Regions from separate parts of the Paenibacillus sp. FSL K6-0108 genome, predicted to be linked through region 1. Evidence: predicted binding sites of a transcription regulator. Region 1 holds the regulator's gene; each other region holds the start of a gene.

What was found. The regulator LexA, encoded in region 1, represses DNA repair genes until DNA is damaged. The targets are predictions, from matches to a motif close to CGAACATATGTTCG.
Region 2: recA (recombinase RecA) is a predicted target of LexA. The motif match lies at 2,151-2,164, and genes of this name have one in related genera.
Region 3: addB (helicase-exonuclease AddAB subunit AddB) is a predicted target of LexA. The motif match lies at 1,602-1,615, and genes of this name have one in related genera.

Annotation. Positions count from the first base shown of each region.
Region 1 is NZ_CP150288.1:4,654,142-4,658,433, forward strand. It holds gene MHB49_RS20895 (HAD family hydrolase) at 1-803, opposite strand, end outside; gene MHB49_RS20900 (hypothetical protein) at 832-1,344, opposite strand; gene MHB49_RS20905 (DUF896 domain-containing protein) at 1,474-1,683, opposite strand; gene MHB49_RS20910 (LysM peptidoglycan-binding domain-containing protein) at 1,779-2,156, opposite strand; gene lexA (transcriptional repressor LexA) at 2,460-3,086, shown strand; gene MHB49_RS20920 (hypothetical protein) at 3,669-3,956, shown strand; gene MHB49_RS20925 (TetR/AcrR family transcriptional regulator) at 4,030-4,292, opposite strand, start outside.
Region 2 is NZ_CP150288.1:2,745,262-2,749,553, reverse strand. It holds gene MHB49_RS12705 (regulatory protein RecX) at 53-787, opposite strand; gene recA (recombinase RecA) at 1,017-2,081, opposite strand; gene MHB49_RS12695 (competence/damage-inducible protein A) at 2,321-3,577, opposite strand; gene pgsA (CDP-diacylglycerol--glycerol-3-phosphate 3-phosphatidyltransferase) at 3,685-4,272, opposite strand.
Region 3 is NZ_CP150288.1:5,442,669-5,446,960, reverse strand. It holds gene MHB49_RS24795 (class I SAM-dependent rRNA methyltransferase) at 112-1,488, shown strand; gene addB (helicase-exonuclease AddAB subunit AddB) at 1,681-4,292, shown strand, end outside.

The sequences.
Region 1 (4,292 bases):
GATGCATTAATTGAGAATTCGGCAATAATACGTTCCAATTCGGATAAATGCTTGATTTCATGGTCAGGCACATACGATTCGGTATTCTCTTTATTCTCACGGTTGATCCAAACAGACTTAATGCCAGCCGATAGTGCTCCACGAATGTCAGTCGTAAGTTTATCTCCAACCATCATACTTTCCTCAGGTTGTACTCCCAGCTTACTCAATGCGTGCTCGAAGATCGAAGGATCAGGTTTTCCTTTGCCGAACGTACCCGAGATGATAATTTCGTCAAAAAAAGGAGCCAATTCAGGAACGCCATCAAGCTTCTCTTGTTGTAAAGCAGGACAGCCGTTGGTTAAAAGCAAAAGCTTGAACTTCCCTTGTAGATGACTCAACGTTTCCATCGTTTCTTCATAGACATGAGGTCTTGATCTCCGCTCTGCCCCAAATTGTGAGGCAAGTCGTTCCGCCAGATCTTCACGATCAACACCAAGTTTCAATAAGCCACGACGCCATGACTCTTTACGATATGCAGGTGCAAGCTGCTCCAACTGACGAAACTCCGGTTGATCCCCACCCGTAAAGTTGGCCCAAAGACCTTCAAACGGGTTAATGCCAATCATTTTCGTAAACGAAAAAGTTTCATAAGACTCATACAGATTGCGTGCCTCATTACGAACAGCATCTTCAAGTTCTTCCGGTTTAATACCCGTTTCTTGAGCAGCGAACAGGCAAGTCTCATGAAAAGCTTCTCGAACACTGCGCTCATCCCACAGCAAAGTATCATCCAGGTCGAACAAAATCGCTTTTAACGCCATTTCGGTCATCTTCCCCTTTATGCAATAATTACTTTTTCTCGTATGTTTCCACAGTGATCTGATGTGCTTTGGCGAATTTCAGAAGACGTTCAGTAATGGCATCTGTATCATAACGATTGAGCAGTTTGGTAAACACCCATCTCTTACCCCGTGCATTATGCTCAATCACAACCGTACCTGGCTCAATTCTGAATTTCACAATATCGTCGACTCCAATTGAACGCTCACGGTTCCCCTTGGTCGTCAAAATCCGATTACTTCCTATTTTGACATAAGGACGACGAAGCATGAAGATAACTGCCAAAAATACATACAGCAACATGGTCACCCAGTCCCAGGTGGTCATCGGAGCTTTGACAAGAAACGTACTCATAAAGAGGTACAGAAATGCTAGTCCGATCAGAAAAATAGGAAACAGAAGGCTGCGTCCTTTAAATACGTCTTCACCTGGTGTCCCGGAAACCGGTTGACCGTTCTTTTTGCGTTGCTGATTCAACTGCTTAGAATTTTTCCGAACCGTTCTCTCGAACGAACGCGACATGAGAATCCCCCCCTTAGATGTTCTTTGTATCGGCTTACATTACTGTAAACCAACATTTCCCCCTATAGTTTGCAATCTCTAAATAACATTAAGGAAACCTAAATATCATATTGATATCATTAGGTTTCCTTAATGTTTGAGTTTGCCTTGGTGGCCTTGATCATTCTCATCATCTACAATTTCAATCGAATCCAGTTGTTGTCTGAAATTGCTTCGAATGTTATTCAAATAGATTTCTCTAAGCTTGGCACGTTCAGTGAGTTCTTCCTCTGTCAATCCAGTGGATTTTTGCTTACGGGCCAATTCATTAATACGTGCTACCAGACTATCTATATCCAAGCTTGTCCCCTCCAAAAATACAAAGTCATATTAACTTTGACATGATAAGGGCAGCTTGTCAAGCTGACACGCATTAGCGCGTATGGATGTGCAGTTTATTCTGTGAATTGAGGCAGTGTTAAGACTTGCCCCACCTGTATTGAAGTTGAGTGAAGTTGATTCACTTTCTTAATTGCTTCTATATATATACGTGTATCCATACTTTCAGGTTTGTGATTCAGCGATATGCTCCACAGCGTATCGCCTTCTGAGACTGCAACCTTATTTCCAGGCAACAGATCGCTCTCATTACCTGCGAACACAGTAAGTACTGTGCTGCACCCAACGAATATAATTAACGATACAATTACCAATTTCAAAATCCATGTTGGAGTTTTACCTTTCGTAAACAGCTTCTTGAAGTTCCCTATGTTTGTTTTAACCACTTCTGTATTAACCGGTTCGTAAATACTTTGATAAGTAGAATATCTCATTATTATTGACCTCCAAACGTTTGTTCCTATCTGTTGAAATCAATATAACACGAACATCTGTTTTGTACAATAACTTTTTAGAACAATTGTTCGCTTTTTTTTCAGATCCTATCTTCTATTATCTTTCCTCTATTGTATGGAAACTGTCATTTGCAGTATTTGATTGGACTCGAAGAACATTTTTATCTCAATTTGCAAAAAAAACATTGATTTTATGGCAGTTTATTTAGAACTTATGTTTGTACGAACGGAGGTTCTATGTTATAATTTTCCCAAACGTTACTAAAATGGGGTTGATACGGTATGTCGAAGATATCCAGCAGGCAACAGGCTATTCTGGAGTTTATACGCAATGAAGTCCGGTTGAAGGGGTATCCTCCTTCCGTACGCGAAATTGGTGAAGCCGTTGGGTTGGCTTCCAGCTCTACAGTACATGGACATCTGGATCGTTTGGAGAAGAAAGGTCTGATTAGACGTGACCCAACCAAACCAAGAGCCATTGAACTTCTCAGCCAGGAAGAGTCAGAGCATTCACATCAGTTTGCTCACAGCGTTGCCCGCATTCCTGTCGTGGGTAAAGTTACTGCAGGGGTCCCGATCACAGCAACAGAAAATATCGAAGATTACTTCCCTCTTCCTACGCATTATGTAGGCGATCAGAAAGTATTTATGCTTTCGGTCGTGGGAGACAGTATGGTTGAAGCAGGCATTGTTAACGGAGATTATGTTATTGTACGTCAGCAGCAAACTGCGGATAACGGCGATATCGTAGTAGCCATGACTGAAGATGATGAAGCGACTGTGAAAACATTCTACAAAGAGAAAGATCATATTCGTCTTCAACCGGAAAATTCGACTTTTGAACCTTTGCGTTTGAAACACGTTAGCATTCTGGGCAAAGTCATTGGCCTTTTCCGTGATATTCATTAATAGGGATTAAAGTTGGCCAGATGGTTCGTATCATAGTGAAATACACAAAGAGGTTGTCCTGTTCATCAGGACAACCTCTTTTTCTGCGCATAGCTTATCATGATTTATTTGCTGCGTTTGAGCACGCTCTTATGATGAGAGAAAAATCGAACTCTGCTGACCATGGTAAGAACCCCTTCCACTTAGCGCAATGATAGCGCATATGTGGGCAGTCCATCCATCGATATCACAAGCATTGGAATCAGGAGCAAACTACCATGTTGGAATGAACAGTTGAAAGGTTTTTGAAGATACAAGTAAGGTTGTTTTTTTGATTGATGCTACCATGGAATGTGATTGATCCGACTCCAAAGTAGAGTGTATCTAGTCGTCACTTAGAGCGTCTGAAAATGTTTATGTCATTTTGGCCCGGTGTCACTTAATCAACATACGGTCTTTAATGTTTATTGACCTTCTAATCACAATTATTCATAATTGGTTTTATAGCCTTTATTAACACGTGTTCAGCTTTTGAATAGTTGAAATTCTTTAGTTTGATAATAATTACTTAATTTGGCTTAAGTAAAGAAGTAGCCAGGTTCTATGGGGAGGGTAAATTCAAACCTTCCTGTGTATTACAAAGACTTTTTTGGAAGTGGTACCAGGCCAACGGAATGGCGGGAAAACGCTCCTGAATGGGATTTTTTAGTAGCCCAATTGAGGGAGCAGCCAGATCGGATCCATGATTTATTTAATAATAAACTTGGAGTGTCTGTAGAGGGGAATTTTTTAAAAGCCGAATCCGTAGGAGATTTAATTCTTTCGAGTGTGATGCATGAAATCAGTCATGTAGGGACTGTTTCTGCAATGCTTAAACTGCTACATTCTTAAAGTCATTAATAATGAGAGCACCAGTTCAAAAATTGAACTGGTGCTCTTCAAATTTGAAATTCCTCAGTAATCCTCATTGAACAAGACACGGAGATTTGCGGATAAATCCGGTTAATATCCTCGCTATATCTTCTGGTGAAATTGCACGATTTGTCATAAACCAGTGCTGAATAATTCCAAACTGTGCATTTCCTAAATAAGCAATTGCATAGTCAGAAAACATATAGGCTGGATCTTTTGTTAAATTTTCAAACATTCGTGTGCCCACCAAATATTGGAGTCGCTCTCTTAATTCTGTTGGAGCTCCCGAACAAATTAGTGTTTTAAAGAAGCTAG
Region 2 (4,292 bases), 1.9 Mb from region 1:
GTATTTGACGAAAGAAATTGTCAAGAGAATGCGGTATTGTGAGTCCAGTCTGCTAATCCCATAACAACGCTTCGCCATCTTCGTGGTCTTGTTCCTCGTCTTCTTCAATTAAACAATTTACGACTCGACGTACCATATCCATGGAAAAACCTCGTCTCATCAAGAAGGGAAGCGTTTTACGTTTCTTCTCCTGGATGTCTCCTTTGACCTGATTCCATTTTTTGCGTCCTGCGGTTAGAGCTGTTTCAAATTCCGTATCTGTACTTACACCTTCCAGTGCTTGGGCAATCAGTTCATTGGCAATGCCCTTCTGACGAAGCTCTTGCCTTATCCACAGTTTTCCCTTCCGCTGGCCCTCCATACGCTGGCGTGTCCATTCCTTCGCAAACAGTTCATCATCGACCAAATTCTCCCGCTCAAGCCGATCCAGAGCCTCTTCAATTAACGGTGCAGCAAACTCCTTCTGACGAAGCTTCTGACTTAATTCGTGGCGTGTACGGGGTTTATGTTCGAGATATCGCAAAGACTGCACATACGTCCGCTGTCGCTCGTCAGCTATGATAATCTCTTCCAAGTCTTTTTTCATAAAGGTATTCCCTCGGGTCATCCGATATTTAATCATTACATCTTCAAGCACCGTAATTGAATATAAACCAAAGGTAATTCGATAACGAGCCTCTCTACTCTTCGTTCGTTCAACTCGTGTAATGGTAAGTTCTTCGTTATCCGGGAATTGGGAAATACCCTCCAGCTTGGCTTCTTCATTTAAATCTTCATGTTGATCCATCTTGGTCTCCCCTTCACGTTTGTTTCTCCAAATATGCTAAACATATCTTCTACGAAGATAGCGTACAAATACAAAAGGCCGGGATCCTAACCCGGCCTCATCCTTATCAGTAAGCGTGCCAACAGCCTCTGTCCACTGGGACAGAGGCTGTTGGACAGCATGAGAACACCTTCCCCCTTAGCTAAAGGTTGAGCTAAGCTCAATCAGATCATTCCGGGAGTCTGGAGAATTACTCGTTAATTTCAAACAATTCTTGTTCTTCAGCTGCTTCTTTTTGCTGATCTTCCGTTGTAGGTACAGGAACTGCAGTAGTTAGATTGCTGGCTTCACGAATTTTTTGTTCAATTACTTGAGCAATCTCTGCATGCTCTTTCATGAACTGCTTCGCGTTCTCACGTCCTTGACCTAAACGCTCACCCTCGTAAGAGTACCATGCACCGCTTTTGTTCACGATATCCAGCTCTGTACCAATATCAATGATACTGCCTTCTCTTGAAATACCTTCACCGTACATAATATCCACTTCGGCTTGTTTAAACGGTGGCGCCACTTTATTTTTTACAACTTTGATACGAGTACGGTTACCGATGATGTCATTGCCTGATTTAATACTCTCAATACGACGTACATCCAGACGTACTGTAGAGTAGAATTTCAGGGCACGACCACCAGGTGTTGTCTCCGGGTTACCAAACATAACACCGACTTTTTCACGAAGCTGGTTGATAAAGATTGCGATGGTTTTGGATTTGCTGATTGCACCAGACAGTTTACGCAACGCCTGAGACATCAGACGGGCTTGCAAACCGACATGGGAATCGCCCATTTCACCTTCAATTTCCGCTTTGGGTACCAAGGCGGCAACCGAGTCAATAACGACAATATCTACAGCCCCACTACGTACAAGCGCTTCTGCGATTTCAAGCCCTTGCTCACCCGTATCTGGCTGGGACAGAAGCAACTCATCAATGTTAACACCCAGTTTGCTTGCGTAATTAGGGTCAAGCGCATGCTCAGCATCGATAAATGCTGCTTGTCCACCAACACGTTGCACCTCGGCAATCGCGTGCAATGCTACAGTGGTTTTACCGGAAGATTCCGGTCCATATATTTCAACAATACGGCCTTTGGGCAAGCCGCCTGTTCCTAATGCAATATCCAAAGCTAAGGAACCACTGGGAATTATTTCCACATTCATATGAGTGGACTCACCCAGTTTCATGATGGATCCTTTACCAAATTGCTTCTCTATTTGACGGAGCGCCATATCAAGCGCGGCACGACGGTCTGACAATAAGCTCACACCCTTTACTGTTTATAAGATAATGATACCTTGTTTTAACACGTTTGCCAAGCTTTTTTTCGAACATACATTCGTTTTTTTTATAAAGGCCGAGGCGCCTCTTCCTCTGGGAAACCTTCCATTAAACAGAAAAAAGAACCGTAAACAAGGCTGTTACGCCTAATTCTGCGGTTCTTCCGTCTTCCTTTATTATACTTGTTTGCCTATACAAATGCAATCCGGACTATGAATTAGTCCATTTCCACAAGTTTGCGCCACAAACGATAAAGAATCGCTTTTGCTGAACGAATCCGAACTGTTTCCCGGTTGCCATTAATGCGCAGTTCATGAATTTCCGTTTCTTGACCACGTTGAGCCAGACCAATGAAAACAAGTCCTGGCGGTTTGCGTTCGGAATAACCGGGGCCGGCCACACCTGTAACCGACAGACCGAAGTCCGCATCCCCAATCATGCGAATCTGCTCTGCCAGCACTTTGGCCACTTCCGGACTGACCGCGCCCGGTGCATCTTCACCTTCGAGATAGGCATGTGGCACATGAAGCAGTTTTTCCTTGATTTCATTGGAGTAACATACAATTCCGCCCTTAAGCATCGACGCACTGCCAGGGACTGATGTCAGACTCTGCATGACGAGCCCTCCCGTGCAGCTCTCAGCCGCACTAAGGGTCAGACCCATATCAGACATCATGGTTACAATTGTGTACTCTATAGGCACATCCTCGTTCGCGTAGAGATGCTCCGGCAAGCGTTCCCGAATCTGAACTTCCATTGCATCCAGCTTCAGCATCGCTTCACTCTCACTTGGAGCCTTGGTGGATATGCGTACTGTAACTTCTCCCTCACTTGCATAAGGAGCAATGGTAGGATCTGTCTGTGTATCAATTAGATCCAGGAGCCGGTCTTCCAATGCCGATTCGCCAATACCTGCAAACTTCAGCATTTTGGAGTAAATCGGCATTTCTTCTGTCAGCACATGCTGGAACAACCATGGCTTAACTTCCTGTTCAAACATAGGTATCAGCTCTTTCGGTGGTCCAGGCATAACGACATAATGCTTGCCATTGTCGGAAATCGCATTCCCTGCGGCAAGGCCTGTTTCGTTTGCCAGCGGTGTCCCGCCCTCTATAACAATCGCCTGACGACGATTGTTTTCAGTCATGTCCACATTGCGATTCCGGAAGAAGCTCTCAATTTTGTCCATAGCCATCCGATCTATATGCAGCTTGCGATTCAAGACTGCCGCAATCGCATCCTTGGTCAGGTCATCCTGTGTAGGCCCGATGCCCCCGGAAAATAAAATGACGTCTGCACGACCCTGAGCGATACGAATGGCGTCACAAAGTCGATTTAGATTATCACCAACCACCGTTTGGAAATACACATCAATCCCGATTGCAGCCAATTCACGGGATAGATATCGAGCATTGGTATTCACAATTTGTCCAAGCAACAATTCTGTGCCAACTGCGATGATTTCTGCCTTCATTCAGCATCCTCCTGTAAACGTGATGAGTGATCAAAGGGCAATAGGATGATTTCCTATTGCCCTTTGTACAAATGATTTCTTCCTGCTACCCATTTATCCTCAAACCGTTATGCTTTTGATAATTGAAGCAAATTTTTGTTTTTGATAAAGTAATCAATGCCTGACCAAATCGTAATAATCGCTGCGGCCCAAACGGCAATAATATCCATATGAATACCCGTGAACGAGAACGGAAAATTATTCAACAGCAGCAGCACAATCGCCACAATTTGCACGACGGTCTTCAATTTGCCCCAGGCACTTGCCGCAACAACCGAACCATCCAATAATGCAATCTGACGCAAGCCGGTAACCGCAAACTCACGACTAATGATGACCACAGCAATCCAGGAATCCAACTTGCCCATCTCCACAAGCGAAATCAGCACCGCAGTAACCAATAACTTGTCAGCCAGTGGATCAAGCAATTTGCCCAGGTTGGTAACCATATTATTTTTCCGCGCCAGATAGCCATCAATTCCATCGGTGCTTGCTGCAATAATAAAAATGACTGCAGCAATCAACTGATTATACGGAAGCAATAAGCTTCCCAATTGCAATGGTTCTGGATAAAACGGAAAATCCACGAGCAGGAATACCATCAAAAAAGGGATTAAGCAAATTCGTGCAAGCGTAATCCGGTTGGGTAAATTCACAAGACGCCCTCCCTCTTATC
Region 3 (4,292 bases), 790 kb from region 1:
CAAAAAAATCTGGAGACAACAGCGATCGAAAGTCCAATCCATCCCCGTAGTGGTCACCTTTGCACTAAACCTATCTTTTAAACAACTAACTATGAAAGAAGTGGATCTATCTTGCCATCAGTTACACTGGAACGCAGCCGCAAAAAGCGGCTTGAACATGCACATCCATGGATATATAACAATGAAATTGCCTCTGTTGAAGGAAACCCCGAGCCGGGAGATCTGGTGAACGTATTGAATCACCAAGGTCGCTATCTCGCGACAGGATACTATAATCCTGCATCTCAAATCACAGTTAGAGTCGTGGCCTATCAGCCTTTGGAGTTTGAACAGATGGACACCGCGTTTTTTGCAGCGCGTTTCCGCGATTGCTTGCGCCACCGGGAGCGGTTTATCCAGGATGGGGAGGCATACCGTCTCGTTTATGGGGAAGCTGATTTTCTGCCAGGTCTGATCGTTGACCGTTTTGGCAGCATCCTCGTTGTTCAGTTGCTCACACTCGGCATGGACCGCTGCCGCGAAGCGATCGTACAAGCTCTTGTTGAAGTGATGCAGCCAGAAGGCATCTATGAACGCAGTGATGTGTCCATTCGTGAACTGGAAGGCTTGGAGCAGACGAAAGGACCGTTGTACGGGGATTGTCCGCGGCATGTCACGGTAACAGAGAACGGATTGCTCATTAAGGTGGATATCGTGGAAGGCCAGAAGACAGGGTATTTCTTCGACCAACGTGAGAATCGTGCAGCCATCGAACCGCTTATGAAGGGTTGGGGTTACAAGAGTGGCATTACGCTCCAACAGACCGAGCAGGATGGTACGCAGCAGTTGCTTCCTGTCAATAAAAGCGGCAAGGTTGTGACGTTCCCTTATTGGGACGGAGCCACTGTGCTGGAATGTTTCTCCCACACAGGCAGCTTCACATTGAACGCCTGCAAATATGGAGCCAAAAAAGTAACATGCCTTGATATCTCAGAGCATGCGATTGAAAGTGCACGGACCAACGTTGAGCTGAACGGTTTCACTGACCGGGTCGAATTTGTCGTTGCGGATGCATTCCAATACTTGCGTGAGCAGGTGAAAGGCCTCGATGAGCGTAACGTACGTGCGCGTGCTGGCGAACAGAAAGTGGATACGTCCAAAGCGCTTGCAGCCGGTGGCAAAACATTTGATGTGGTCATCCTCGATCCGCCAGCCTTTGCCAAAACGAAATCAGCAGTCAAAGGTGCATGCCGTGGTTATAAGGACATCAATCTTCAAGGAATGAAGCTGGTAAATGAAGGCGGGTATCTGGTAACGGCAAGCTGTTCATACCACATGCGTCCGGATCTTTTTTTGGAAACCATTGCGGATGCAGCCGAGGATGCAGGCAAAGTGCTGCGTTTAATCGACTGGAAAGCAGCTGGTAAGGACCACCCACAAATTTTGGGCGTTGACGAAGGTCATTACCTGAAATTTGCCATCTTCGAAGTGCGCAGCAAAAAGAATTAATCGAACGATTTCCATTTAAATCGAACAGCATTTACGCAAAGAGCCCACAGTTTTCATAAGCTGCGGGCTTTTTTCTATGCTGCACAGATGTCATCGGAATTGCCTGATAGTGGCAAACGTATGTTCCGAACCAAGTCAGATATGTTATACTGGGAATTAAAATCTTGTTCGTGATGATTTGGAGGATTAAACATGTCTGTACGCTTTATTATTGGCCGGGCAGGCAGCGGTAAGAGTGCGCTGATTACCCGGGAAATCACAACCCTGCTTCAAAAGGAACCGCAAGGTAAACCACTGATTCTGCTCGTCCCGGAACAGAGTTCGTTTCGAACCGAACAGTCACTGGTTTCTTCAGGTGCTATTAAAGGTACCATGCGTGCTGAAGTGCTTGGTTTTCGCCGATTGGCCTATCGGGTAATGCAGGAGGCAGGTGGTTCTGCTCGTATTCCCATTGGAGCTGAAGGCAAAAAAATGCTGCTCTACAAAGTGCTCCAGCGTCGTAAGGAAGAATTGAAGCTGTTTGGAGCATCGGGCAGTCAGCTGGGATTTATAGGGGACTTAAATGATTTATACAGTGAGTTTAAACGTTATGAGCTTGACCCTACTTCACTGGAAGAAGGACTTTCCGCATGGAATACATCTTCTTCTGCACCGATTCTGGGAGACAAGCTGCATGACTTGCTACTTATATACCGTGACTATGAAAAGGAATTAACCGAACTATATATCGATGATGAAGACACGTTGACTGAACTGACAGAGCGATTACCAGAGAGCACAATGCTGCAAGATGCACAGATCTGGATTGATGGATTTCAGGGATTTACCCCACAGGAAATGAGTGTCATTGGAAGACTGATGCTGCAAGCTTCTTCCGTTACAATTGCATTGACATTGGATCGTGCTTACGATCACGGCGCACTTCCTGGAGAATTGGAGCTGTTCCATCCCACAGCGACTGCATACGCACGTCTCAAAGGCATGGCTGAAGATCTGGGAGTTCTTAATGAAACAACCGTGCTTCAACCGGAAGTTTTGCCAAGATATGAAGGCAGTCCTGGGCCGGCGCATTTGGAGGCTGGCTTTGATCGCAGAGTTCGCTGGAAGAGTGAGGGACGTGATGCAGGTGTCAGGCTTTATGCAGCTGAGAACCGGCGGGCTGAGATGGAAGGAGCACTTCGTGAGATGCGTCGTCTGGCGCAAGCTGAAGGTGCGCGTTATCGAGATATGGCAGTGCTTGTTCGTCAGTTGGATACATATGCCGACATTGCTGAGCCCCTGTTCAGGGACTATGGCGTGCCTGTCTTTCTGGATCGGAGAAGAAATGAACTACATCATCCATTATCGGAATTTATTCGTTCAGCACTCGATATCGTTCGCCGCCGCTGGCGTTATGAGGATGTATTTCGCTGCGTGAAAACGGATCTGCTGCTTCCACGGGACGGTTCCATCACGCGTGAAGATATGGACCAACTCGAAAATTATATTTTGGCTTGCGGAATTCACGGATACCGCTGGACAGATGGCAAGCCATGGAAGTATGTACCCAGCCTGTCCCTGGAAGACAACGATCAGGATGTCCGCAGCCGGGGCCGGGAACAAATGCTGTACTTAATGGAAAAATGCCGAACGGTGATTGTTGATCCACTGGGTGCTTTTGAGAAACGAATGAGCAAGGCAAAGACAGCTAAAGACCAATGTGCGGCGCTTTACAGGTTGCTGGAAGATGCCGAGATTCCCTGGAAGCTGGATCAGATGTCTGCAGAAGCCAAGGCCCAGGGTGACCCGGAACGGTCGAGAGAGCATCGTCAAATGTGGGGTGCTGTCCTAGATCTATTAGATCAGATGGTTGATATGATGGGGGCCGAACGGCTGGATATCGATCTGTTTGCCGGGCTAATGGAGACCGGATTAACCGAACTTAAGCTGGGACTTGTTCCTCCAGCGCTTGATCAAGTGTTGGTTGGATCGATGGATCGTACACGTCTTCAGGGTATCAAGTACGTATTTATTCTGGGTGCAGTAGATGGTGAACTGCCTGCTGTGCCTCAGGATGATGGCGTATTAACGGAGCAGGAACGGCTGTTATTGACAGAGAGAGGACTGGGGCTTGGGCCGGGAGCCACAAGACAAATGCTGGACGAACGCTTCTTGATATACACCGCCCTGACCGCGGCGAGCCAGCAGTTGTGGCTGAGTTATCCTGTCGCAGATGATGAAGGGAAAACACTACTGCCCTCGGAAATTGTACGACATGTACGGAAGATGTTTGGTCTGCATGAGCAGCCATTACTTGCCCAGCCACCGGTTACGGATGATAAAGAGGTACACTGGTCTTATGTTAACCATCCTAGTCAGAGCCTCTCTTATCTCATCGGACAATTGCGCAGATGGCGTCGTGGAGAAGATATTCCTGAAATGTGGTGGGCGATCTATAACTGGCATGTCTCTCAGGAGATGAGCAGACCTCGGCTGGAGCAATTGCTTGGATCTGTCTTTTATCGCAATCGGGCGTTACCTCTTCGTACCGCTACGAGTCGTAGATTATATGGTACAGAGGTAAGGACGAGTGTCTCCCGAATGGAGCGTTTTGTAGCGTGTGCGTTCTCCCATTTTGCTTCCCATGGGCTGCGACTGAAAGAGCGCCAGTTGTACCGCTTGCAAGCTCCTGATATTGGACAATTGTTCCATGCTGCCTTGAGTCAGCTTGCCATACGTTTGCGTGAGCAGAATCGCAGCTGGGGCAGTCTGTCTCCAGATGAATGTCGCAAGGAAGCGGAGCACACTGTGGAGCAGATTGCACC